DNA from 3 places in the Rossellomorea oryzaecorticis genome. Region 1 is predicted to be linked to each of the others. Evidence: predicted binding sites of a transcription regulator. Region 1 holds the regulator's gene; each other region holds the start of a gene.
The links. Region 1 encodes Rex, which represses fermentation and respiration genes when NADH is low (regulators of the CRP and FNR family bind a similar motif). Its sites were predicted from a motif close to TTGTGAAATATTTCACAA; they were not measured.
Positions count from the first base shown of each region.

Region 2: the regulator Rex is predicted to act here: its motif matches at 5,692-5,709, upstream of ACKA06_RS13100 (AtpZ/AtpI family protein).
Region 3: the regulator Rex is predicted to act here: its motif matches at 1,712-1,729, upstream of ACKA06_RS07260 (L-lactate dehydrogenase).

Region 1 covers NZ_JBJOSA010000023.1:2,186-9,878, forward strand. Annotated here, with positions in the region: gene rimI (ribosomal protein S18-alanine N-acetyltransferase) at 1-14, shown strand, start outside; gene tsaD (tRNA (adenosine(37)-N6)-threonylcarbamoyltransferase complex transferase subunit TsaD) at 11-1,027, shown strand; gene ACKA06_RS18660 (ABC-F family ATP-binding cassette domain-containing protein) at 1,313-3,259, opposite strand; gene ACKA06_RS18665 (redox-sensing transcriptional repressor Rex) at 3,484-4,161, shown strand; gene ACKA06_RS18670 (twin-arginine translocase TatA/TatE family subunit) at 4,216-4,383, shown strand; gene tatC (twin-arginine translocase subunit TatC) at 4,402-5,175, shown strand; gene ACKA06_RS18680 (YdiK family protein) at 5,195-5,401, opposite strand; gene ACKA06_RS18685 (CPBP family intramembrane glutamic endopeptidase) at 5,398-6,141, opposite strand; gene groES (co-chaperone GroES) at 6,821-7,108, shown strand; gene groL (chaperonin GroEL) at 7,163-7,693, shown strand, end outside.
Region 2 covers NZ_JBJOSA010000010.1:80,492-88,184, forward strand. Annotated here, with positions in the region: gene rpiB (ribose 5-phosphate isomerase B) at 1-165, shown strand, start outside; gene ACKA06_RS13080 (TIGR01440 family protein) at 178-720, shown strand; gene ACKA06_RS13085 (serine hydroxymethyltransferase) at 1,162-2,403, shown strand; gene upp (uracil phosphoribosyltransferase) at 2,909-3,538, shown strand; gene wecB (non-hydrolyzing UDP-N-acetylglucosamine 2-epimerase) at 3,556-4,704, shown strand; gene ACKA06_RS13100 (AtpZ/AtpI family protein) at 5,866-6,078, shown strand; gene ACKA06_RS13105 (ATP synthase subunit I) at 6,093-6,467, shown strand; gene atpB (F0F1 ATP synthase subunit A) at 6,490-7,206, shown strand; gene atpE (F0F1 ATP synthase subunit C) at 7,281-7,493, shown strand; gene ACKA06_RS13120 (F0F1 ATP synthase subunit B) at 7,640-7,693, shown strand, end outside.
Region 3 covers NZ_JBJOSA010000004.1:243,823-251,515, forward strand. Annotated here, with positions in the region: gene ACKA06_RS07245 (histidine phosphatase family protein) at 1-215, opposite strand, end outside; gene ACKA06_RS07250 (DUF2614 family zinc ribbon-containing protein) at 232-435, opposite strand; gene ACKA06_RS07255 (tetratricopeptide repeat protein) at 498-1,547, opposite strand; gene ACKA06_RS07260 (L-lactate dehydrogenase) at 1,789-2,736, shown strand; gene ACKA06_RS07265 (collagen-like protein) at 2,828-3,223, shown strand; gene ACKA06_RS07270 (SIMPL domain-containing protein) at 3,227-3,895, shown strand; gene proC (pyrroline-5-carboxylate reductase) at 3,947-4,753, opposite strand; gene ACKA06_RS07280 (hypothetical protein) at 4,865-5,068, opposite strand; gene ACKA06_RS07285 (phosphotransferase enzyme family protein) at 5,073-6,089, opposite strand; gene ACKA06_RS07290 (YciI family protein) at 6,111-6,410, opposite strand; gene ACKA06_RS07295 (STAS domain-containing protein) at 6,545-7,036, opposite strand; gene yhbH (sporulation protein YhbH) at 7,228-7,693, opposite strand, start outside.

The sequences.
Region 1 (7,693 bases):
GGGTGAATCTATGAAAAAAGATACGTATGTGTTAGGAATAGAGACAAGTTGTGATGAAACAGCCGTGGCCATCATAAAAAATGGTACGGAGATCGTGGCGAATATCGTTTCGTCCCAAATAGAAAGCCATAAGCGATTCGGCGGTGTGGTGCCTGAAATCGCTTCACGTCACCATGTGGAGCAGGTGACTCTGGTGCTGGAAGAGGCACTGGAACAGTCAGAAATGACAATGGAAGAGATCGATTGCATTGCTGTCACGGAAGGACCCGGTTTAGTGGGGGCATTGCTCATCGGGGTGAATGCTGCAAAGGCTCTTGCATTTGCTCATAACAAGCCGCTGGTCGGCGTCCATCATATCGCGGGGCATATCTACGCAAACCGTTTGGTGGAAGAAATGAAGTTCCCACTGTTGTCGCTTGTCGTTTCAGGGGGACATACAGAGCTCGTGCTGATGAAGGAGCACGGTTCTTTCGAGGTCATCGGCGAAACGCGCGATGATGCGGCAGGAGAGGCTTACGATAAGGTGGCAAGAACGTTGAGCCTTCCATATCCGGGAGGTCCTCATATCGACCGTCTGGCCCATGAAGGGGAGCCGGTGCTTGACCTTCCGCGTGCATGGCTCGAAGAAGGGTCATATGATTTCAGTTTCAGCGGGTTGAAATCTGCCGTTATCAATACGCTTCATAATGCAAAGCAAAAAGGCAAGACCATTTATCCACAAGATCTTGCCGCAAGCTTCCAGGCCAGTGTAATCGATGTACTGGTTACAAAAACGGTAAGGGCTGTGAATGAGTATAAAGTGGAACAACTGCTGCTGGCAGGAGGAGTGGCTGCCAATAAAGGGCTGAGGGCTGCTTTGGAAGAAGCGTTCAAGGAACTGGATCCAGAGCTTGTCATTCCACCGTTATCCCTGTGTACAGATAATGCCGCGATGATTGCTGCCGCAGGTACTGTATTGTTTGAGCAAGGCAAAAGAGGGGATATGGCGATGAACGCCAATCCTGGTTTGGATATTGAGGATTTTTGATTTGGTAAAGCTTCGATGGGGTGCATCCACCTTGTCGGGGCTTTTTTTTAGGGAACATACGTTTTATCAACAGTCTGTGGATAATTTGTTAATAACTTGGGATAAGATGTGAACACCTTGTGAAAAAGATATGGGTAATTCAATGTAGAATTGTGTATAACTGTGGATTTATCTGTGGATAATGTGGAAAACTTCTAAGAACAACGTTTCGTCAACATTCGACATGTGGATATCCATGTGGAATAAAGAAGGTTTGAGTGATGTGAATTCACTCAAACCTGTGGATTACTGTTCTTCTTGGAGAAGTTCCTCGAGTTCAGTCCATTCTTCAAGGAGCTCATCGAGTTCCTCCTTGGAAGAGTTCAACTTGTCGTTGATCTCCTGGACTTTTTCGTGGTCCTGGAAGATGACGGGGTCACACAGCAATTCTTCTTGTTCTGCAATGACTGTTTCAAGTTCTTCCATCCGTGTCTCGATTTCCTCGACTCTTCTACGGCGCTGACGTTCGAGTTTCTTAGCCTCTTTGTCAATTTTATGATTTTGCTTTTGCTGGGTGGCCGCACCAGGTGCAGGCTGCCCTTTTTCTATTTGTTCCAGAGCCGCAAGTTCTTCCTGTTCCTGGAGCTTCTCTACATAATAGTTATAATCGCCGAGGTACTCGGTGGAACCATTTTTCGAGAGTTCAAGCACTTTGGTGGCGATCCGGTTGATGAAGTAACGGTCATGTGAAACAAAAAGAATCGTTCCGGGATAACCGATCAGGGCATTTTCAAGTACTTCTTTGCTGTCGAGATCCAGGTGGTTCGTCGGCTCATCAAGGATGAGGACATTGCCTTTTTCCATCATCAGTTTTGAAAGTGCTAATCTTGCTTTTTCGCCTCCGCTCAAAGTCGAGACAGGTTTCAGCACATCTTCCCCTGAAAACAGGAAGTTTCCGAGTACAGTCCGGATTTCCTTCTCGTTTTTCATCGGATATTCATCCCAAAGTTCATTGAGAACAGTTTTATTCGATGAAAGGTCGGCCTGCTCCTGATCGTAGTAGCTAATTGAGACGTTCGATCCGAACTTGAAGTCTCCCGCTAACGGCTTGAGTTTATCCACAAGTGTCTTCAGCAGGGTGGATTTACCGATTCCATTCGGTCCCACGAGAGCGATGCTGTCTCCTTTTTTTACGGAGAAGTCGATGTGGCTCGAGATGATGTCCTGAGCTTCGTATCCAATCGACAGGTCATTCACTTTGAGCACATCGTTTCCGCTTTGGCGATCGATATCGAATGAGAAGGTGGCAGATTTCTCATCACCGAGCGGCTTGTCCATCAAATCCATGCGCTCGAGTTTCTTTCGGCGGCTCTGAGCCATCTTGGTCGTGGAGGCACGGGCGATGTTGCGCTGGATGAAGTCTTCGAGCTTTGCGACTTCCTGCTGCTGGCGCTCATAGAGTTTGACATCTTTTTCGTATTCTTCCGCTTTCTGCTGAAGATACTTGCTGTAGTTCCCGATGTACTTCCTGCTCCGCCTGCGCGAGATTTCGTAGACCTGGTTGACGACGCTGTCCAGGAAATAACGGTCATGGGAAACGATCAGGACAGCCCCTTCATAGCTCTGAAGGTAAGTCTCCAGCCAGGAGAGGGTTTCGATATCCAGATGGTTGGTCGGCTCATCGAGGATCAGGATATCCGGCTTTGTCAGGAGCAGCTTCCCTAGTGCTAGACGGGTTTTCTGTCCTCCGCTCAGCGTGGAGATTTTAGTATCATAGTCGAAGTCGGCAAAGTTCAATCCGTGAAGGACGGATCTGATATCCGCTTCATATTGGTAGCCCCCTGATTCTTTGAAGCTGACCTGAAGCTCATCGTATTCTTTCAGAACCCGCTGATACAGCTCCTCGTTTTCATAAACGGACGGATCTGCCATTTTTGTTTCAAGAACACGGAGCTGTTTTTCCTGAGCTCGCAGATCTTCGAAGACAGTCAGCATTTCCTCCCAGATCGAAAGCTCGGATTCAAGGCCCGTATTCTGGGCGAGATAACCGATCGATACGCCTTTTGGCTTGGTGATTTCACCGTCATCATATGAAAGCTGGCCGGCGATTATTTTTAAAAGAGTGGACTTCCCGGCGCCGTTGCGGCCGACGAGTGCAACCCTGTCCCTTGTCTGTATTTCAAGTTTGATGTTCGATAAGATATTATCTGCACCAAAGTTTTTGCTAAGTTGATTCACTTGTAGTAGAATCATGACGTTTCACCTCTGTTTCATAGTGCTAGTGTACCGTATTTGTGAGGAGAACGGCAATGATACATGTCCAGGAATGACTATTAATCTTCACACATATAGGATAGAATATAGTGTATGATGGGTAGGAGAGCGTGAGAAAAAGATTAATTGTTATTTTGGAAGCGTTCACAGACTGGCGGGTGTCCAACGTAACGAGGTTTTGAATAGATGTGGGGGAATACGAAATGAATCAGGATACAACGAAAATTCCACAGGCAACGGCGAAGCGGCTGCCGCTTTATTACCGTTTCATCAAGAATTTATACTCATCGGGTAAGCAGAGGGTGTCTTCCAAGGAATTGAGTGAAGCAGTGAAGGTTGATTCTGCCACGATCCGCAGGGACTTTTCCTATTTCGGTGCATTAGGGAAAAAGGGTTATGGATATAATGTAAACTATCTTCTCTCTTTTTTCAGAAAGACGCTTGATCAGGATGCACTGACAAAGGTTGTGCTGATCGGGGTCGGGAATCTGGGTACCGCCTTTCTCAATTATAATTTTATAAAAAACAATAATACGAAGATCGAGATGGCGTTCGAAGTGGATGAGTCCAAAGTTGGGACACAGGTCGGCGATGTTCCGGTCTATCACCTGGATGACCTTGAAGAGAAGCTCGAAGATCAGAATATTGAAGTGGCGATCCTGACAGTGCCGGCTTCTTCTGCTCAGAACATCACAGACCGGCTGGTATCCTCAAAGATCAAGGGGATCCTGAACTTTACACCGGCAAGGCTGACGGTGCCGGATCATATCCGCATCCATCATATTGATTTGGCAGTGGAACTGCAGTCACTGGTATACTTTTTGAAACATTATTCAGAGGATGACACGGAAATGTCACAAGATGGAATCATATCGGAATAGCCATTTCATATGATTTACGATATGATAGAGATGTAAAAGAGGAGGTGTCTCATTATGCCAGGTCCAGGTAGCCTCGTATTAATCGCTATTGTTGCTTTACTGATTTTTGGCCCTAAGAAATTGCCGGAACTCGGAAAAGCATTCGGAAATACTTTACGTGAGTTCAAAAATGCAACAAAAGGCTTAGCAGATGATGACGATAAATCAAAAGATGCTAAGTAATAGAGTAGGATGAACGCCATGAGTCAAAGTCAGAAAGAAATGACATTGTATGAGCATATAGGAGAATTGCAAAAACGACTCATGATTGTAGTCGTTTTCTTCTTGTTGGCGGTCATCGCAGGCTTCTTCCTTGCAGGTCCGCTGATCACATATTTACAGCATGCCGATGAAGCAAAAGAGATGACCATGAATGCATTCAGGGTGACAGATCCGCTTAAAATTTACATGGAGATGATCATCTTCATCGCCGTGCTCATCACGTCGCCGGTCATCCTTTATCAGGTATGGTCATTTGTTTCACCCGGTCTTTATGAACGGGAAAGAAAGGTAACGCTCAGCTACATACCGGTGTCGGTCCTTCTATTTCTTGCAGGGTTGTCCTTTTCGTACTTCATCCTGTTTCCTTATGTGGTGAAGTTCATGATGGGACTATCTGAGAATCTCGAGATTCAGCAGGTCATCGGTATCAATGAGTACTTTCATTTCTTATTTCAAATAACGATTCCATTCGGCTTTTTATTTCAGCTGCCGGTCGTGATGCTGTTTTTGACAAGGCTTGGGATCATCACCCCTATGGTGATGGCAAAAGCAAGGAAGGTCGCTTACTTTGCGCTTTTCATCATTGCAGCCTTCATCACGCCGCCGGACATCATCTCTCACTTGATGGTGACCGTGCCTTTATTCATCCTTTATGAAATCAGCATCTGGATTTCAAAGATCGGATATAAAAAGGTACTGGAAGCGGAACAGAAGCTTGAAATCGAACAATATGAAGATATAAATAAGGATTGATCCCCGCGGGGATCAATCCTTATTTTTTATTATTGATTTGTTTCTTGATCTTGAAATGAATCATGATCATCCTGAGTCCAGACCCGAAATCAAGGGTGGCCAGAAAGACCAGCATATAAGTGAAAAATCCCCAACCATCATCTCTTACATTCTGTACTGCAAAGTATGTGAAAAGTATTCCGAGCAGGAGATAGATCACTCCAGAGAAAAGCGGTGATCTTCTCATGAAAATAATCCTCCAATAAATCCTTGAATTTGTTCTGCTTCTTTCATGATCTTCTGAATATCGTCCTTATAGATAGATTGTATCAGCACGACAGATGTATTCATCGCGACATGAGCAAAAATTGGCACGAGTATTCTCTTTGTCCTTACATATAGAAACGCAAAAGTGAATCCCATGGCCGAATACAGGATGACATGTTCCGGTTCAAAATGCGCAAGGGCAAAAATGACGGAACTGATCAATGCTGCAAAGAAGAAATGCATCTTTTCATACAGGACGCCGAAAATGATTTTCCTGAACACGATCTCCTCAAGGATCGGTCCAATCACGGCGGCAACAAGCATCGAAACGGGAACCTTTTCAATGATCCCGATAATCATCTGCGTATTTTCCGAGCCCATCTTAATGCCGAGTGCATACTCAATCTGAATCGCAATGGACTGTGCGAAGAAAGCGATGAATATCCCTGCAATCGCCCAGCCGATCGAACTGCCGGCATTGAGGGGAGCACTTCTTTCAAGCCGGGTGCTTGTTTCACTCTTCCGCAGGATGCTCCAAACGACAATCAAGGTCAGTGTAAAGCTGATCACTAGCCAGTAACCCGGTACAAGCTGCTTCACCTGGTCTGCAGGCTCGCCCATCACATCCGTCCCGATCTTATAAAGGAGCGGGACCCCGACAATACTCGAAAGCTGCATCACAATATACGCGATCAATATATATCCAAAATGTTTTTTCAACGTTACGTCTCCTTTAATCGTCATCTTGTTCAATTCTACTAATAATTGCTCGACTGTTCAAATGGTAGGGTTATTTGTTGTTAGTTGCTTTAACACGCTGTTGGTTTCCGTGCAAAACTTCGCTTTCCGCGGGCGGTTGGTGAGCCTCCTCGTCGCTAAAGCTCCTGCGGGGTCTCACCTAACTCGCTTTTCCCGCAGGAGTCTTCGTCTTGCACTCCAACCAACAGCTGATATTAGTTAAGAATAAGCTTTTGATATGTATTTAGAAGCAGTCAAGTTGGAATAAGGTAAAAAACAGAGTGGATTGGAGCGGAAGGCACTTGACTCCGACGGGATATAGAGGAAAAGTCGAGACTTTTCCAGCTCCGGCGGCTAGAGGCTCGACTTCCTCCCCGGGGAATCTTGTGCCTGCAGCGGAAAGGAACGGTCTATTTAACCTTTCATACATTGCTTGAGGATAACTCAAAGGATCAGTTTTAAAAAAGAGACAGGAATAGAAAGACAAACCCCAACATAGTATAGAGAGGTGTGAAAAAAGGAGGAAAATGACGAAAAAAATTTTAAGCAGGACTCTTGCAAAATGAAAACGAATTAATTATTATAATAATTGTGTTAGCACTCGCGACGAACGAGTGCTAATAAATAAACTATTTACATAATTTCAAGGAGGTTGTTTCACTTGTTAAAACCACTAGGTGATCGCGTCGTTATCGAGCTAGTCGAATCAGAAGAAAAAACAGCAAGCGGTATCGTTCTTCCGGACTCCGCAAAGGAAAAGCCGCAGGAAGGTAAAGTTGTTGCTGTAGGTACAGGTCGCGTTCTTGACAGCGGTGAGCGCGTTGCTCTTGAAGTGTCTGTCGGCGATCGAATCATCTTCAGTAAATATGCTGGTACAGAAGTGAAATACCAAGGCACAGAATATCTGATCCTTCGTGACAGTGACATTCTGGCTGTTGTTGGCGAATAATTAACTAACTGATAATAAAACAATACTTTAAACAATAAGAGGAGGACTTTGAATATGGCTAAGGATATTAAATTTAGCGAAGAAGCACGCCGTTCCATGCTTCGCGGGGTAGATCAATTAGCAAACGCAGTAAAAGTAACTCTTGGACCAAAAGGACGCAACGTGGTACTTGAGAAGAAATACGGTTCACCGCTTATCACAAATGACGGTGTAACAATTGCTAAAGAAATCGAACTTGAAGATGCATTCGAAAACATGGGTGCTAAACTTGTTGCTGAAGTAGCTAGCAAAACAAACGAAATTGCCGGTGACGGTACAACAACTGCAACGGTTCTTGCACAGGCAATGATCCGTGAAGGTCTTAAGAACGTAACGGCGGGAGCTAACCCTGTAGGCGTACGTAAAGGGATCGAAAAAGCGGTTCAAACTGCAGTTGAAGAATTAAAAGCTATTTCAAAACCGATCGAAGGCAAAGATTCAATCGCTCAGGTTGCTGCGATTTCAGCTGCTGACGAAGAAGTCGGTCAATTGATCGCTGAAGCAATGGAGCGCGTTGGTAACGATGGTGTCATCACGATCGAAGAA
Region 2 (7,693 bases), on a different contig from region 1:
GCGACACGCGAACATAATGACAGCAACATCCTTGCGATGGGCGAACGCGTCATCGGACCGGGGCTTGCCCGTGAAATCGCCAAGACTTGGCTTGGGACGGAATTCGAAGGCGGACGCCACGCCAACCGTATCGGTAAGATCACGTCATACGAAGACAAACACTAGGGAGCGGTTTTCATGGAAATCACTCAATTGCAGGAACAGCTCCGAAGTATCCTGACTGAATTCAATGAAAAGGTCACGCTAAAAAAAGGACAGGTCTTTGTGGTCGGTTGTTCAACCTCGGAAGTCATCGGGGAACGGATCGGGACAGCTGGAACATTCGATGTGGCCGAAATGATTTATGCTGAATTAAAAACGTTCGCCGATTCCGTAGGAGTATCGCTTGCGTTCCAATGCTGTGAGCATTTGAACCGGGCGATCGTCCTTGAGCGTGAAACGGCAGAACGTCTGAGGCTCGATGAAGTGACCGTCATCCCGGCCCGAGCCGCCGGAGGAGCGATGGCGACCCACGCATACCGTTCATTTGATGACCCCGTCATGGTGGAATTCATCAAGGCGGACGCCGGGATCGACATCGGGGACACATTCATCGGGATGCAGCTGAAGCATGTGGCCGTGCCGGTCAGGGTTTCGCAGAAGAGCCTCGGCGGTGCGCATGTGACGCTCGCTAAGACCCGTCCGAAGTTGATCGGCGGGATTAGAGCTGTATATGAATAGGTTTGGAGAGGAGTTCCGTCTTTCGATGCATTAGTGCGTTGGGAGGCGGGCTTTTTTATTGGTTGTGATGGTGTTCGTCTCTGTCTTTGGAAGACATTTATGTGCGGAATCTCCTGATTTATGTGCGGAATTTTCCGGATAAGTGCGAAGTCTCTTGATTTCAGTGCGCTATTTTTTATATAAGTGCGAACTGGCGATTTTTCGACACAGCCGGACTTCAGCCAAAGTGTGATCCTTAATTGAGAACGTCGCCTTCACCAATAAAACCGGAACAGCAGGATTATTTCCCAAATCAACTCTGCCCACTAAACCCCAAAACACGAACAATCCAATTTACCCACACGTTCTTATTTCGCGTTTTGCATAATCATGATAGAATGAAATTGAATGAATCAAGATGGCGCAGCTTAGAATGGGCCGATGAATAAAAGGGGGATATGTATGAGTAAGATTGCCAAGCAAGATCCGGAAATTTATGCAGCGATTCAAGATGAATTAGAGCGTCAACGCACGAAAATCGAGTTAATTGCATCTGAGAATTTTGTCAGTGAAGCCGTTATGGAAGCACAGGGTTCGGTCCTCACGAACAAGTATGCAGAAGGGTACCCAGGTCGTCGCTATTATGGTGGGTGTGAGCATGTCGACGTAGCGGAAAACTTAGCGCGCGACCGCGCAAAAGAGTTATTTGGAGCGGAGCATGTGAACGTGCAGCCTCACTCGGGTGCACAAGCCAATATGGCAGTCTACTTCACAATCCTTGAGCATGGTGACACGGTTCTTGGTATGAACCTTTCACACGGGGGCCACCTCACGCACGGAAGTCCGGTCAACTTCAGCGGGATCCAGTATAACTTCGTAGAGTACGGAGTCGATAAGGAAAGCCATCTGATCAACTATGAAGATGTCCGCCAGAAGGCACTTGAGCACAAGCCAAAGCTGATCGTAGCGGGAGCGAGCGCGTATCCTAGAAAGATTGATTTCGCAAAATTCCGTGAAATCGCGGACGAAGTGGGAGCTTACCTGATGGTCGACATGGCGCATATCGCAGGCCTTGTTGCAGCCGGTCTTCACCAAAATCCGGTCCCTTACGCGGATTTCGTGACCACAACGACACACAAAACACTTCGCGGTCCACGCGGCGGGATGATCCTTTGTAAAGAAGAGTTCGGCAAGAAGATCGATAAGTCTATCTTCCCTGGTCTTCAAGGCGGTCCGTTGATGCACGTCATTTCTGCAAAAGCGGTATCGTTCGGTGAAGCACTGCAGGATTCTTTTAAAGAGTATGCACAGAACATCATCAACAACGCAGCCCGTCTCGGTGAAAGCCTTGGAAAAGAAGGCATCGACCTTGTTTCCGGCGGTTCGGACAACCACCTGTTATTAATCGATCTCCGTTCACTTGGGCTCACTGGTAAAATTGCCGAAAAGGTTCTTGATGATATCGGAATCACGGTCAACAAAAACACCATCCCATTCGATCCGGAAAGCCCATTCGTCACAAGCGGCATCCGCATCGGAACAGCAGCCGTAACGTCCCGAGGTTTTGCTAAGGAAGAAATGGACGAAATCGCGTCCATCATGGCCCTTACCCTCAAAAACCACGAAGACGAAACCAAGCTCGAAGAAGCGCGTAAACGCGTGACGGATTTGACAAGCAAGTTTTCTTTATATCCGGAAAGATAATAAATAGTAGAAACCTCTTCGGAAGACTTGATCTTTTGGAGAGGTTTTTTATGAGGAAAATAGATTGATAGGATAAGGTAATAATGATTCTGGCTGATAACGAAGGTTAATTTGGTGATTTGAAGAATAGGTAATATAAATAAGTAGGTTTTAGTTATCCTTATTTGAAATTCTAAATTATGAATGAGTAGAATCCAGCGGTTGATTGGAGTGGAAGACGAAGACTCCTGCGGGAAAAGAAGCCAATGTGAGACCCCGCAGGAGCGCAGCGACGAGGAGGCTTACAGGCTTCCCGCGGAAAGCGAAGTATTCCACGGAAATCAAAAGCGGTATAAGAAACACTCACTCCTGCCATTTTTAATAAATCACCTACATAAAAATAACGATTTCATTACACCTCCCAACTTTTATTGCCCTCAAAACTTCTTTTATGTACAATAGTCAGAGGTGTAAAACAGTAACTATCTATTTTTCACATAACTCGAAACCAAAAGGAGAGAGTCGAATGGGCAAAGTATACGTATTTGATCATCCATTAATTCAGCATAAGCTGACATTCATCCGTGATAAAAACACAGGGACAAAGGAATTCCGCGAACTTGTCGATGAAGTATCAACACTGATGGCATTCGAAATCACGCGTGAACTTCCGCTTGAAGATATCGAAATCGACACGCCGGTAAGCAAAGCGAATGCAAAGACACTTACAGGTAAAAAATTGGGGATCGTTCCGATTCTGCGTGCAGGTCTTGGCATGGTCGACGGAATCCTCAAATTGATCCCGGCAGCGAAAGTCGGTCACGTAGGATTATACCGTGATCCTGAGACTCTTAAGCCGATCGAATATTACGTAAAACTTCCAAGCGACGTGGAAGAGCGCGACTTCATCCTGGTGGATCCGATGCTTGCAACGGGCGGGTCAGCAGTTGAAGCCATCAACTCCCTGAAAAAACGCGGTGCAAAAAACATCACATTCATGTGCCTTGTGGCATGTCCCGAAGGAGTGGAAGCGATTCAAGCGGAGCACCCGGATGTAGACATCTACATTGCAGCGCTTGATGAGAAGCTGAACGAAAAAGGCTATATCGTCCCTGGACTTGGCGATGCCGGTGACCGTTTATTCGGAACAAAATAAGGAAGGCTGTGTGAAATATGAGTACTCCCATTAAGGTAATGACGATTTTCGGAACAAGACCGGAAGCGATCAAGATGGCTCCGCTCGTTCTTGAATTAAAAAAACACCCGGAAAGCTTTGAAACGATTGTGACCGTTACGGCACAGCACCGTGAAATGCTTGACCAAGTACTTTCTATCTTTGATATCACACCTGATTTTGATTTGAACATCATGAAAGACCGCCAAACGCTGATCGATGTAACAACACGCGGACTTGAGGGCCTTGATAAGATCATGAAGGAAGCGAAGCCTGATATCGTTCTTGTGCACGGTGATACGACTACTACATTCGTTGCAAGTCTTGCAGCATTCTATAACCAGATTTCAGTCGGACACGTCGAAGCGGGTCTTCGTACGTGGAATAAGTACTCTCCATTCCCAGAGGAAATGAACCGTCAGCTGACTGGCGTCATGGCGGACCTTCATTTTGCCCCGACGGATAAATCGGCTCAGAACCTGTTGAATGAAAGAAAGAAAGAAGATGGCATCTTCATCACTGGGAATACAGCAATCGATGCATTGAAAACGACGGTTAAAGACGAGTACAAGCATGAGGTGCTTGAAAAGCTTGGAGACGATCGCCTTGTTCTCTTGACTGCTCACCGCCGTGAAAACCTCGGCCAGCCGATGAGGAACATGTTCCGTGCAATCAAGCGTTTAGTGGAAGAACATGATGATATTCAAGTCGTGTATCCGGTTCACTTGAATCCTGCCGTGCGTGAAGTGGCGGATGAAGTGCTGGGCAACGACAGCCGCATCCACTTGATCGAACCACTGGACGTCATTGATTTCCATAACTTCGCGTCAAGAGCTCACTTGATCCTGACTGATTCAGGCGGGGTACAGGAAGAGGCGCCTTCCCTTGGTGTTCCTGTTCTTGTCCTTCGTGATACGACTGAACGGCCGGAAGGAATCGAAGCCGGCACACTGAAGCTTGCAGGAAACGAAGAAGAAAACATCTACAAGCTGGCAAAAGAGCTGCTGACAGACGAGCAGGCTCACAGCGAAATGTCCAAAGCGACAAATCCATACGGCGATGGACAGGCATCCTACCGAATTGCCCAGGCGATCCGCTACCAATTCGGCCAGCTGGATGAGCGTCCGAAATCGTTTAAGCCGGAGTAATCCATCTGAAAGCCCGTTCCTCATTGCAATTAAGCAGTGGGGGATGGGCTTTGTCTTATTTGCAAGAAAATATAGTAAGGGATTCTTATAAAAAGTTAACTTTCTATCAAATATTTTTAAAAATCCAGCTTGTCTAAAAGATTTTTTGTGTAAAATACAGTTTCATTGGTGTGAACCGGCTTGAACGGGGTGGGTAGGGTGTACTTTAGATATGGTTAGGAGAGCCATCCAACGATATATGATCCATTTCACGATTTTATGATCTTATAAGAATCATTCTAATCTGGGCAAAGCAATCTGAACCCCTGGCAGCGTGACCAGCAGTCGATACAGCGATAAAGGCGTATCAATAGGTATATGGATATATTTACATTAAAATGCAGGGTTTCTCGCGGGTGGCGGTTACTTTATAATGGAAGATGTGCGAAGAAGAGAGTCAAGTTTTTTGCTCAGCTGTGTCTGGGATTAAATTTTACATATAATGTGGTGAACGGTATGTCGTGGGGAACCCGCATTTTTTGTCGGTGTCTGGATCTGCCTGACTGGGCCAGCTCCGCTTTTCCAAGCGGTGTCCAGCTGCAGGGCTTAGAGGCACATGTCATAAGCCAAACCGACCAAGAAGGCAAAGAGCGCCTTCGTGGCCGATTCGTCTTATGCCACCCGCCTCTGAACGAGCCGCCTCCGCATTTCTGGGTGTCCAGCTCCGGCGGCTAGAGACACATGTCATAAGTCAAACCGGACCAGAAGGCAAAGAACGCCTTCCAGCCCGATTCGCCTTATGCCACACGCCTCTGAACGAGCCGCCTCCGCATTTCTGGGTGTCCAGCTCCGGCGGCTAGAGGCACATGTCATAAGTCAAACCGAACATGAAGGCAAAGAACGCCTTCCCATCCGGTTCACCTTATGCCACACGCCTCTGATCAAGCCGCCTCCGCTTTTCGGATAAATGTGTAAAAAATGTGAACTTTCGACATACACGTGGCAAGGTTGTGAACTTTTTAACTTGAACGCATTGACATAGAATATGCCCTATTGTATGCTTACAAAGGATGTAAAATGATAAGGTTTTCACAACTTTCGAAACCTTGTAAACTCTGATTTCCTTCCATTTTACACAGCTTGCCTCACGTTCAAATTTCTTTTTGAATAGGAAGGGTTGAAATGGGTCAAAAAAATCAAAGCCCGTATAAGGCGATGGCGATTTATTCAGCGATTTTGTCGCAGCTTGTCGGCTCCATATTAGTGGGGATTTTTCTGGGCAGGTGGATTGACCAGCAAGCAGACTCTGCACCACTCTTTTTAATCATCGGATTACTTCTCGGGTTAGCGACGGGGATTTATGCGATGCTTCGTACCTTACGACATTTATCTTAGGAGAATATTAAGATATGCCGGAACTCCATCAAATGTTTAATAGACAGCGGAAGTACATAATTTATTTGCTGGCTATTTACGTCCTGGGTTGGGGATTTACCGACCACAAATCAGTATTTTTAGGGTTGACGCTAGGAACGGCTTTGAGCCTGTATATGCACTGGGGCATGACGAAGAGAGTCAGCAAGTTCGGCGAGGCAGTGGTCCAGGGGAAGAAAGTGAGATCCCTCGGAACGACGTCGCGGATGGCTGCAGCGGCCCTTGGCGTGATCATCGTGACCCGCTATCCAGAAATGTTTCATCTCCTAAGTCTAATTATTGGATTAATGACAGCTTATATTGTCATTATGATAGATTATTTTTTCAGCAGTTTCAAAATAAACAAATAGCGGGGAAGAGAGGTGAAGTATTTTGAATCATGAAGCACCTTTAGCCGATTTTATGGGCCTTACGTTCAACCTGGCCAACGTGATGATGATCACGATAGCATCTGCCATTGTGTTTCTCATCGCAGTTATTTCGACACGACGCTTAGCCCTGAAGCCTACCGGGATGCAGAACTTTTTCGAGTGGGTCATGGACTTTGTGAAAGGAATCATCAAGAGCAACATGGACTGGAAAACGGGTGGACGTTTTCATATCCTCGGGCTCACAATCATTATGTATATCTTTGTATCAAACATGCTGGGTCTTCCGTTCTCAGTTGTGTATGATCACGAACTATGGTGGAAATCACCAACAGCCGATCCGGCGGTCACATTGACTCTGGCGGTTATGATCGTGGCGCTGTCCCATTTCTATGGAATCAGGATGAAAGGGTTCGGTGCATACGGTAAGGACACCTTTTTCTCACCTATGTGGTGGCTATTCCCGTTGAAAGTCATTGAGGAGTTTGCAAACACTCTTACATTGGGTCTTCGTCTTTACGGGAACATCTATGCCGGTGAAATCCTGCTGGCACTTATCGCAGGCATGGCCGTTAACGGCGGTATCGGCGGTACAATCGGAGCCATCGCTCCAATGCTTGCTTGGCAAGGGTTCTCGATTTTCATCGGGGCAATCCAGGCTTTCATTTTCTGTATGTTAACGATGGTCTATCTATCTCATAAAGTTAGTCATGACCATTAATATATACCTGTTCATTCCAATGGACAAACATATATAAAAAAATATTTTCTTATAAATTAAGGAGGAACTTTAGAATGAGTCTTATCGCAGCAGCAATCGCAGTTGGTTTAGCAGCACTAGGAGCTGGTATTGGTAACGGTCTTATCGTAGGTCGTACAGTAGAAGGAATTGCACGTCAACCGGAATTAAGAGGTACGCTTCAAACAACAATGTTCATCGGTATCGCACTAGTTGAGGCACTTCCGATCATCGGTGTAGTTATTGCCTTCATCGCTCTTGGAAGCTAATAGAACCGGCTTAATGTTAAATGGCGGAGTTTCGTCTTGACGATTATCTTCGCCATTCCTGTGTACTGAAAATTTTTTTGTAAGTATAGATTGTTCCATTTTATAAAAATAAGATCCGATCGATTCTTGAAGGGAGTGAATCGAGTATGTTAACGAACGCATTCGTTTTAGGTGCAGGCGGCGGACAATTCAACAGTGGG
Region 3 (7,693 bases), on a different contig from region 1:
ATATCGATTTTTTTATTGAAAAAGGAGGCTGTGCCCTCTACTGTTTCAATGGCCCTTTTATATGGGCTTGAACAGACCGCATGGAGATTCTTGTCTTTCAGGATGCCCGTAACCCGGGCTGCATCGCGTTTTCCTCTTTCGGAGAGCGGCCTCTCCAGCTCCTCCGGGGTATAGACAGAATGGGCGTGTCGGACAAAATAGATGGTGGTTGGCATGTTTTCACTTCTTTTCTTAGAAACTTGTATAACAATGTGAGCACTCCTGAGCTCTCTTCTGCCGTTTCGTCAGTCTGCGGCAATTGGGGCATTCTACTTCTTTACTATGAAGATCCAGCCCCTTATTGCCGTGAAGCCATCTTAGATAAGATTTATTAATCAGGTAAACCGTAAAGCCGAGCATGGTACCGGTGATAACTAGTATTAAAGTCAGCCCCAAGAAGACCCCTCCTATCATTGTTAGTAAATAATACGAAATCAAAGAAGAAAGGTTTCATCTTTTTACTGTTCCCATACCCTATCGAGCTGCCCGGCATAAAATTCAATCGCTTTCCGGTAAGACTGAATGGTTTTGTCTGCAGAGGTTTCTGCCAATAAGTTCAGTAGAATTCCCATAGCCTCACTATGCTCGTTAGTATTGTGTAATGTCATACTGTAAAAGAGTTTGAGGGCATTGTGATCCGGGAACCTTTCCATCCCATTCAATAGAACCTGTTTTGCATGTTCATATTCGCCCAATGTACGGTAGGTGCTGCCGAGCCCCAGGTATGCCCCCTGGAGTTCGCTTTCATTTAAACCGAGCGTTATAGCTTTTTCATAATATGGGATTGCCTCTCTTTCCTTTCCGAGGGCATCATGGCTCCAGGCACATTGATAATGAATGCCGGCATTACGAGGTTCTTTCTCTATCAACATTTTAAAAAGCTCTATCGAAGCCTGGATATTCCCCCCATCCCTAAGTTTGATACCTTGTTTTATCCTCTCTTCAACCGATTCAGCCCATATCTTTTTCTTCTCCGGCCTATACTCGACGAGCCAGGCATCATGCCAGTCTCCTTCATGAAGTTCATTTTGCGGCAGGATCTTAACTTTTCTGTAGCCGCATTTTTCGTAGCATTTTATGGCACGTTCATTCCAAACCATTGGGTCCATGACGAGGCGGTCGGCACCTTTTGTTTCAATCAGGTATTTTTTCACCTCATTGATCATCAACGTTCCGATACCCTGATTCCATAGGGCGAATTCACCGATGAACTGATCGGTCCCGTAAATGACCTCCTGTGATTGGCTGTATCCATATTTATCTTGCTCTTCCTCATCTATGGGATAATATTGAAGATACCCTATCTCCCGGTCTTCAAAAGTCACGATGCATCTGGATACGGGTGGGCTCCCTTTCATAAATTTCTCTTCAACCATTTCCAGGGTAAAAGGACGGTCCCTTCCCTCATAAAATTGAAGCACCTCAGGATCGGACAGCCATTTCTTTATGATATATTTATCTTCTTCTTTAATGGGGCGGATTTTAATGCGGCCATTGGTTCGTTCCATTACTGACACCTCTTTCTTCATGTATATATTCACTGAACAGAGGCAGAAATCCTTCAGACTGCATTTTTTGACAATCGTGTGAAAGGTTCATTGTTTTCTTCTGTTTAAGTATTTTCTTCATTGGTTAGAAGTAGAATATGGTAGACTTTCATGTTATCATTAGTTTGTGAAATGATTCACAAATATTTAATTCCCAATCAAATTATTTAAAACTTCCTAAACGTTAGGTGTGTGATGAAGAATGACAATCAAATGTACAAACAAGGTGGCCCTTATCGGCACTGGATTTGTCGGCTCAAGCTATGCTTTTGCCCTATTGAATCAGGGGATTGCCCATGAACTCGTGTTAATCGATATGAATAAGGATAAAGCGGACGGGGACGCCCGCGATCTTAATCACGGTCTTGCATTCGAGTCCCCTATGAAGATCCACGCCGGTGATTACAGTGATTGTCAGGACGCGGACCTTGTGGTGATCACGGCGGGAGCGAATCAAAAGCCTGGTGAAACCCGCCTTGATTTAGTAGAGAAAAACATAAAGATTTTTAAAGGGATCGTGGATCAGGTAATGGCGAGCGGATTTAACGGGATTTTCCTTGTTGCCACAAACCCTGTCGATATCCTTACTTATGCAACCTGGAAATTCTCCGGACTTCCGAAAGAAAGGGTCATCGGTTCCGGGACAATTCTGGATACGGCCAGGCTCCGCTACCTGGTCGGGGAACACTTTGACATCGACACCCGGAATATTCATGCATATATTATGGGTGAACACGGCGATACAGAATTTCCGGTATGGAGCCATACTACAATCGGTGCAAGCCATTTAAGCGAATTGATTGATATGGAGAATGAGGATATCCAAAATAAGTTAGATGAAATTTTCCTCAATGTAAGGGATGCAGCTTATCACATCATTGAACGGAAAGGTGCAACTTATTACGGAATCGCGATGGGACTTGCCCGCATCACCCGGGCAATTTTCAATAATGAGAACAGCATCCTCACCGTTTCATCCCTTCTCCAGGGAGAATACGGCCAGGATGACGTTTATATCGGTGTCCCGGCGATCATCAACCGTGAAGGGGTCCGTAAAGTGGTAGAGCTTCCGCTGAATGAAAAAGAACGGCAGCAATTCGAACACTCATCAGGGACATTAAAAAAGGTTATGGAGACAGCTTTTAGCTGAAAAGAGATCCCTTCCCGGTAACTGATAGACACGCACGCCCAGATATCCTCCTCATAGACTATGGTGAATCCGTTTATGAGGAGGTTTTTCCATGTACGACGATAGACAACTATTCCCTGGATTCCCCGGTTTTCCAGGAGGAAGCCCCGGCAGCGGTTTCCCTGGCGGTCCGCCAAGCGCACCGCCGCCAGGAGGAGCGCCGGGCGGGGGGAATCAGGGGAGTCAGCAGCCTCCGCCGGGACCTCCGCCGAACTTCACACCGCAGATGACTGCAGCGCAGGGCGGGCCGAGCGTGTGGGCTGTAGATCCCGGTGCAATCCGGCGCTGCCTGTTCCGCTACACGTATATTTGGCTGCGAAGAGATCAATTCTGGTTTTATCCTGTATTTATCGGCCGGCGATCCATTGCAGGATGGAGATGGATCGGATGGAGATGGGTGTACTTCGGAATTGACTTGGATAACATCCAGTCCTTCACATGTGTGTAGGCGATGACGATGTACTCGTACCCTTCTTATTTTCGAACAGGTGCAGAAAACAGATCAGGAACAATCAGGGTCACCGGGGAGCATACAATCTATGTAGACCCTGATCAGGCAATTATTTCGATCGGTATCGTTACAAAGAGCGAGGACCTTGAAGAGGCACAGGACCAAAACCGGCAAATTTCCAGCCGGGTTGTGCAATCACTGAGAGGGAATGGGATTCCTGAAAAGGACATCCAGACGTCGGGCTATCAGATTTTCCCACAATATAATTACGAAGACGGAAAGCAGGTCTTTACAGGTTATGAGGTACGGCATGTTTTCAGGATCACCGTGAACAATGTAGACACTCTCGGGAAAATCATCGATGATGCCATAAAGAGCGGCGCGAATCGTGTTGAAAATATTCAGTTTGTAAATTCTGCCCCTGCCGCTGCCTACAGGCAGGCGCTCGCTTCTGCTTATCAAAAAGCATATGAGAAAGCGCGCACACTGGCGGGTCAATCTCATCAGCAATTGAACCCTTATCCTAAATCCATTACGGAGCATGGGGTTTTTGCCGAAACGGTATTTGCCCCCGCTGCCTTCGTTAAAGCTGCTGAAGAAAGCACCAGCCTGCAGCCCGGCCAGATCGGGGTGACCGCTTCCCTTACAGCAGAATTCCGTACGAATTAAACAAAGCCCGTCCATCCCTGCTTAAGCAATGGAGAAACGGGCTTTGTTTTTTTATCCGCCTAACGATGTCGATTTTCTTCCGCATGCTTCCATGGCGGCCAAAATGGAGCCTTTGAATCCATTTTTCTCAAGGGCAGCAACTGCTTCAATCGTAGCGCCGCCGGGAGAGCAGACAGCATCTTTCAATTCACCTGGATGTGTGCCTGTCTCCAGCACCATTTTGGCAGCACCGAGAACAGCCTGCGCTGCCATTTTGTACGCTTGTTTTCTTGGAATCCCTTGAAGGACCGCGCCATCTGCGAGTGCTTCAATGAACATGAATACATAGGCAGGGGAAGATCCGCTGACCGCAGGGATCGCATCCATCAAACTCTCTTCAACCGACTCAGCTTTCCCGAAGCTTCCTAATATGGTGTAAACCTCATTCAATTCCTTGTGGGTCAGCCGGTCATTCACACAATAAGCCGTCATTCCTTCCCCTACCAAAGAAGGGGTATTTGGCATCGTACGCACAACCTTGACCGCTTTGCCAAACCGGGCTTCCATCCAGTCCAGGGTGATCCCGGCAGCAATCGTCACGATGATGACATCTTCTTTTATTTCATCTTTTATTTCTGCAATAACCTTCTCATACTGGTCCGGTTTGATGGAAAGGAATAAAACATCCGAGAAACCTGCTACAGCCAGGTTATCCTCTGTACATTCAACCTGAAATTTTTTCTCGACTTCCTTACGTGTTGCAGCCGTCCTCGCACTTGTCATGACGGCACTTCTATCAACTATGTCAGCCTTCAGGATTCCGCCTAATATGGCCTGGGCCATATTGCCGCAGCCGATGAATCCAATCGTTTTCTCCAATGAGCTTCACCTCTGTCTTTCACTTTTGTCTTTTAGAATCATACCAGACTTTCTTCTCTCCGTAAAAAAAGACCCTGAAGCGCTCATTGCCGCAGGGTCTAAGCGATTTTCCTATTCTGTCAGCTTTCCACAATGGGGACACAGCGTTTTCTTATACTCTTTCGGCAGTTTTTTATGACAGTGTGCACAGGTCTTGATGTATTGCGGCTGATCAAACAGATCCTGGGATAAGCCGTACCCGCTTTTAAAGGTTTTCCTTGTCAGCCGGACGAGAAGACCGATCACGCCACCCGTCACCAGCAGTGCCCAAATCATCCCTTTATCCTTTCGCCTGTGTGAGAATTGCCTGGTAATCAAGACTCACAATCGGTTCATCGTTCAACAGCCTTTCTTTCAATCCTGACAGCAATGACTCCTCGGCTTCTGATAAATTGGTCAGATCCCATTTTTTATGGAAAACCGAGTAAAGGGTAAAATCCCTCAATGATAAAAATGAAGGAAGACGGGCAATCATTTTTTCATCAACTGAATTCTCTTCGAGGTATCCATTTAGAAAAGCTTTTAAAAACGTCTCTCCAAATTCGGATCTCTCCCGAAGATTCCCTTTTCCATGTTTCCACCATACAGAATAATAGAGGGGTATTGCTAAATCACTCATGAAGAAGAACTGCATGCTGTCATCAAAGTCAAACACGTGCATCTCTCCATCATGATAAAAAAAGTTGCCTGAGTGGATATCAGAATGGATGATACCGAAGATTTCCGGGGTCTCATCCAGCTTTTGCAGCTCCTTTTTGTTCTTTTCTGCTTTCTCAATAATCACAGCGTCTTCTTGAGTAAGGTACTTTGAATAGCTGAGTATATCATCTTCGTCCCAGCGTTCCCTCTGGTATTCCCCAGCTTTATATTCTTTCGTGAGCCTGTGCATTTTCCCGGTTACCCTACCCCATTCTTTAAACAGGGCTTCATCAAACAGGGGATCATTGACCCTCACCGGTTTTCCGGGTGCTTTATCAAATAAACATACATAAAAGCAGGTATCGCCTGCTTCCAGCTTTTCTACTAATCTTCCTTCACGTGAACGATTGGCAAGTGAGACATTCACACCGTTTTCATGCAGATAATTCACCCATCTCAGTTCAGCTTCAACATCGATGCCTGACCGGTGTGAACTGTGAGTCAATCTTAATATGTAAGGCGTATCTCCTTTATGCACCTCATATACATAGTTTTCAAAGTCTCCAAGCTTCTTTGCCCTGGAAGCTTCGCATCCGAATTTCCCGGCCGCTTTTTCCAGGAGTTCCACACTGAATAATTCTTCTATCCATTTTTCCATCTTTATTCTCCTTACACGTGATTATTCCTTCAGCAATGCAACCCGGTACGGGTATAACTCGCCTGTCATGATTCCATTTTTCACAGCCGGATCTTCCTTCATAAATTCTTCGGCCTCTTCTTCATTTTCCGCTTCAAACACAACAATACCAAAGGCATGTTCTTCCTCATTCAATGTTCTGCCGGCTAAGATGACTGTACCTTGGTCTCTGAACTTCTTTAGTCTTTCGAAATGTGCCGTTACGAAATTTTCATCTTCAGCAGTCCAATTTTCTTGTTTAAATAAGCGCGGAATCAGCTTTAATACATAGATATATTCCATGAAACCCCTCTTTATTTTTATTTTTTTACATTGCTATAATTCGACTTCCATGTTCCAATCTCCTTTTATTCTTACTTTTGGAAAACCCGGCTGGTGGAGTACAAATAAAAAAACCAACCCCTTGGGCTGGCCGATTAATCATTGATACTTTGAAATGTAATTCCTTTTTGTTTCATTAAATATTGAAGAGCCGTCCTGAATGAAAGGAAGCTTTTCACTTCCAGGATCTGCTGCACACCGGAATTCACTATGATCTGCGTAAGGGACGGGTTGAACCCGACAAAAATGACTTCTATACCCATCAGGGAAATGGCTCTTGCCATATTTTCGATATATGTGCCGAACACTTCCAATTCACAGATCTCTTTTTCTGTAATGGCAGAGAAGTCTATGATGATCGTATTGATCTCCTCCTGGTAAGAGACGTTCAGGATCCTTGTGATGATCATCTCGAAACGCTCTGGTAAAAGGCGGCCGGTAATCGGGACAAGAATGGTTTCAGGGACGATGGATGGTATGATGGGAGCTGAGATATCCTTGATTAATTCCTCAGATTCTTCCAGTCGTTTTTTCAGTCTGGCGATTTCATCTTTTAGCTCATGGATTTGCGTTGATTCGTTTATCATTCTAAACCTCACCATATCTATATATTTTAGGCCCGTTTAAAACATCACCCTTAAAAGAGCCATATTAAACTAGAAATAATACTCCTATCCCCATTTTAGCATCAAACCTTTGCAAAAGAGTACTGTTTTTTTACAGGTAACGGAACATCATCCTCAAAAAGCTAAAAACCAGCCTTTCCGGCTGGTTTTTATCACGCGTATGCTTTTTCTTCTTCTTTCTTGAAGAAGCTTCTCATGGCATGGAATACATCGGCTTTTTGCTTGAGGATATAATAACGGAAGTCTTCATTCTTGATGTTTTTGTAAGCGGACATGAGGGTTGAGTGACGGTTATACTGATTAACTTCACCATATCCAAACATGCTGGATACCTTCATTAACTCTTCAACAAGCTTGACGCAGCGTACATTGTCAGAAGTTAAATTGTCTCCATCCGAGAAATGGAAAGGATAAATGTTGTAACGTGATGGGTTGTATTTCTCATCAACAAGTTCCAGCGCTTTTCTGTAGGCTGATGAACAAATCGTCCCGCCGCTTTCTCCTTTTGAGAAGAAATGTTCTTCCGAGACGACCTTCGCTTCAGTATGGTGAGCAATGAACTCAATTTCTACGGTCTCATATTTCGTCCTTAAGAACCGCGTCATCCAGAAAAAGAAA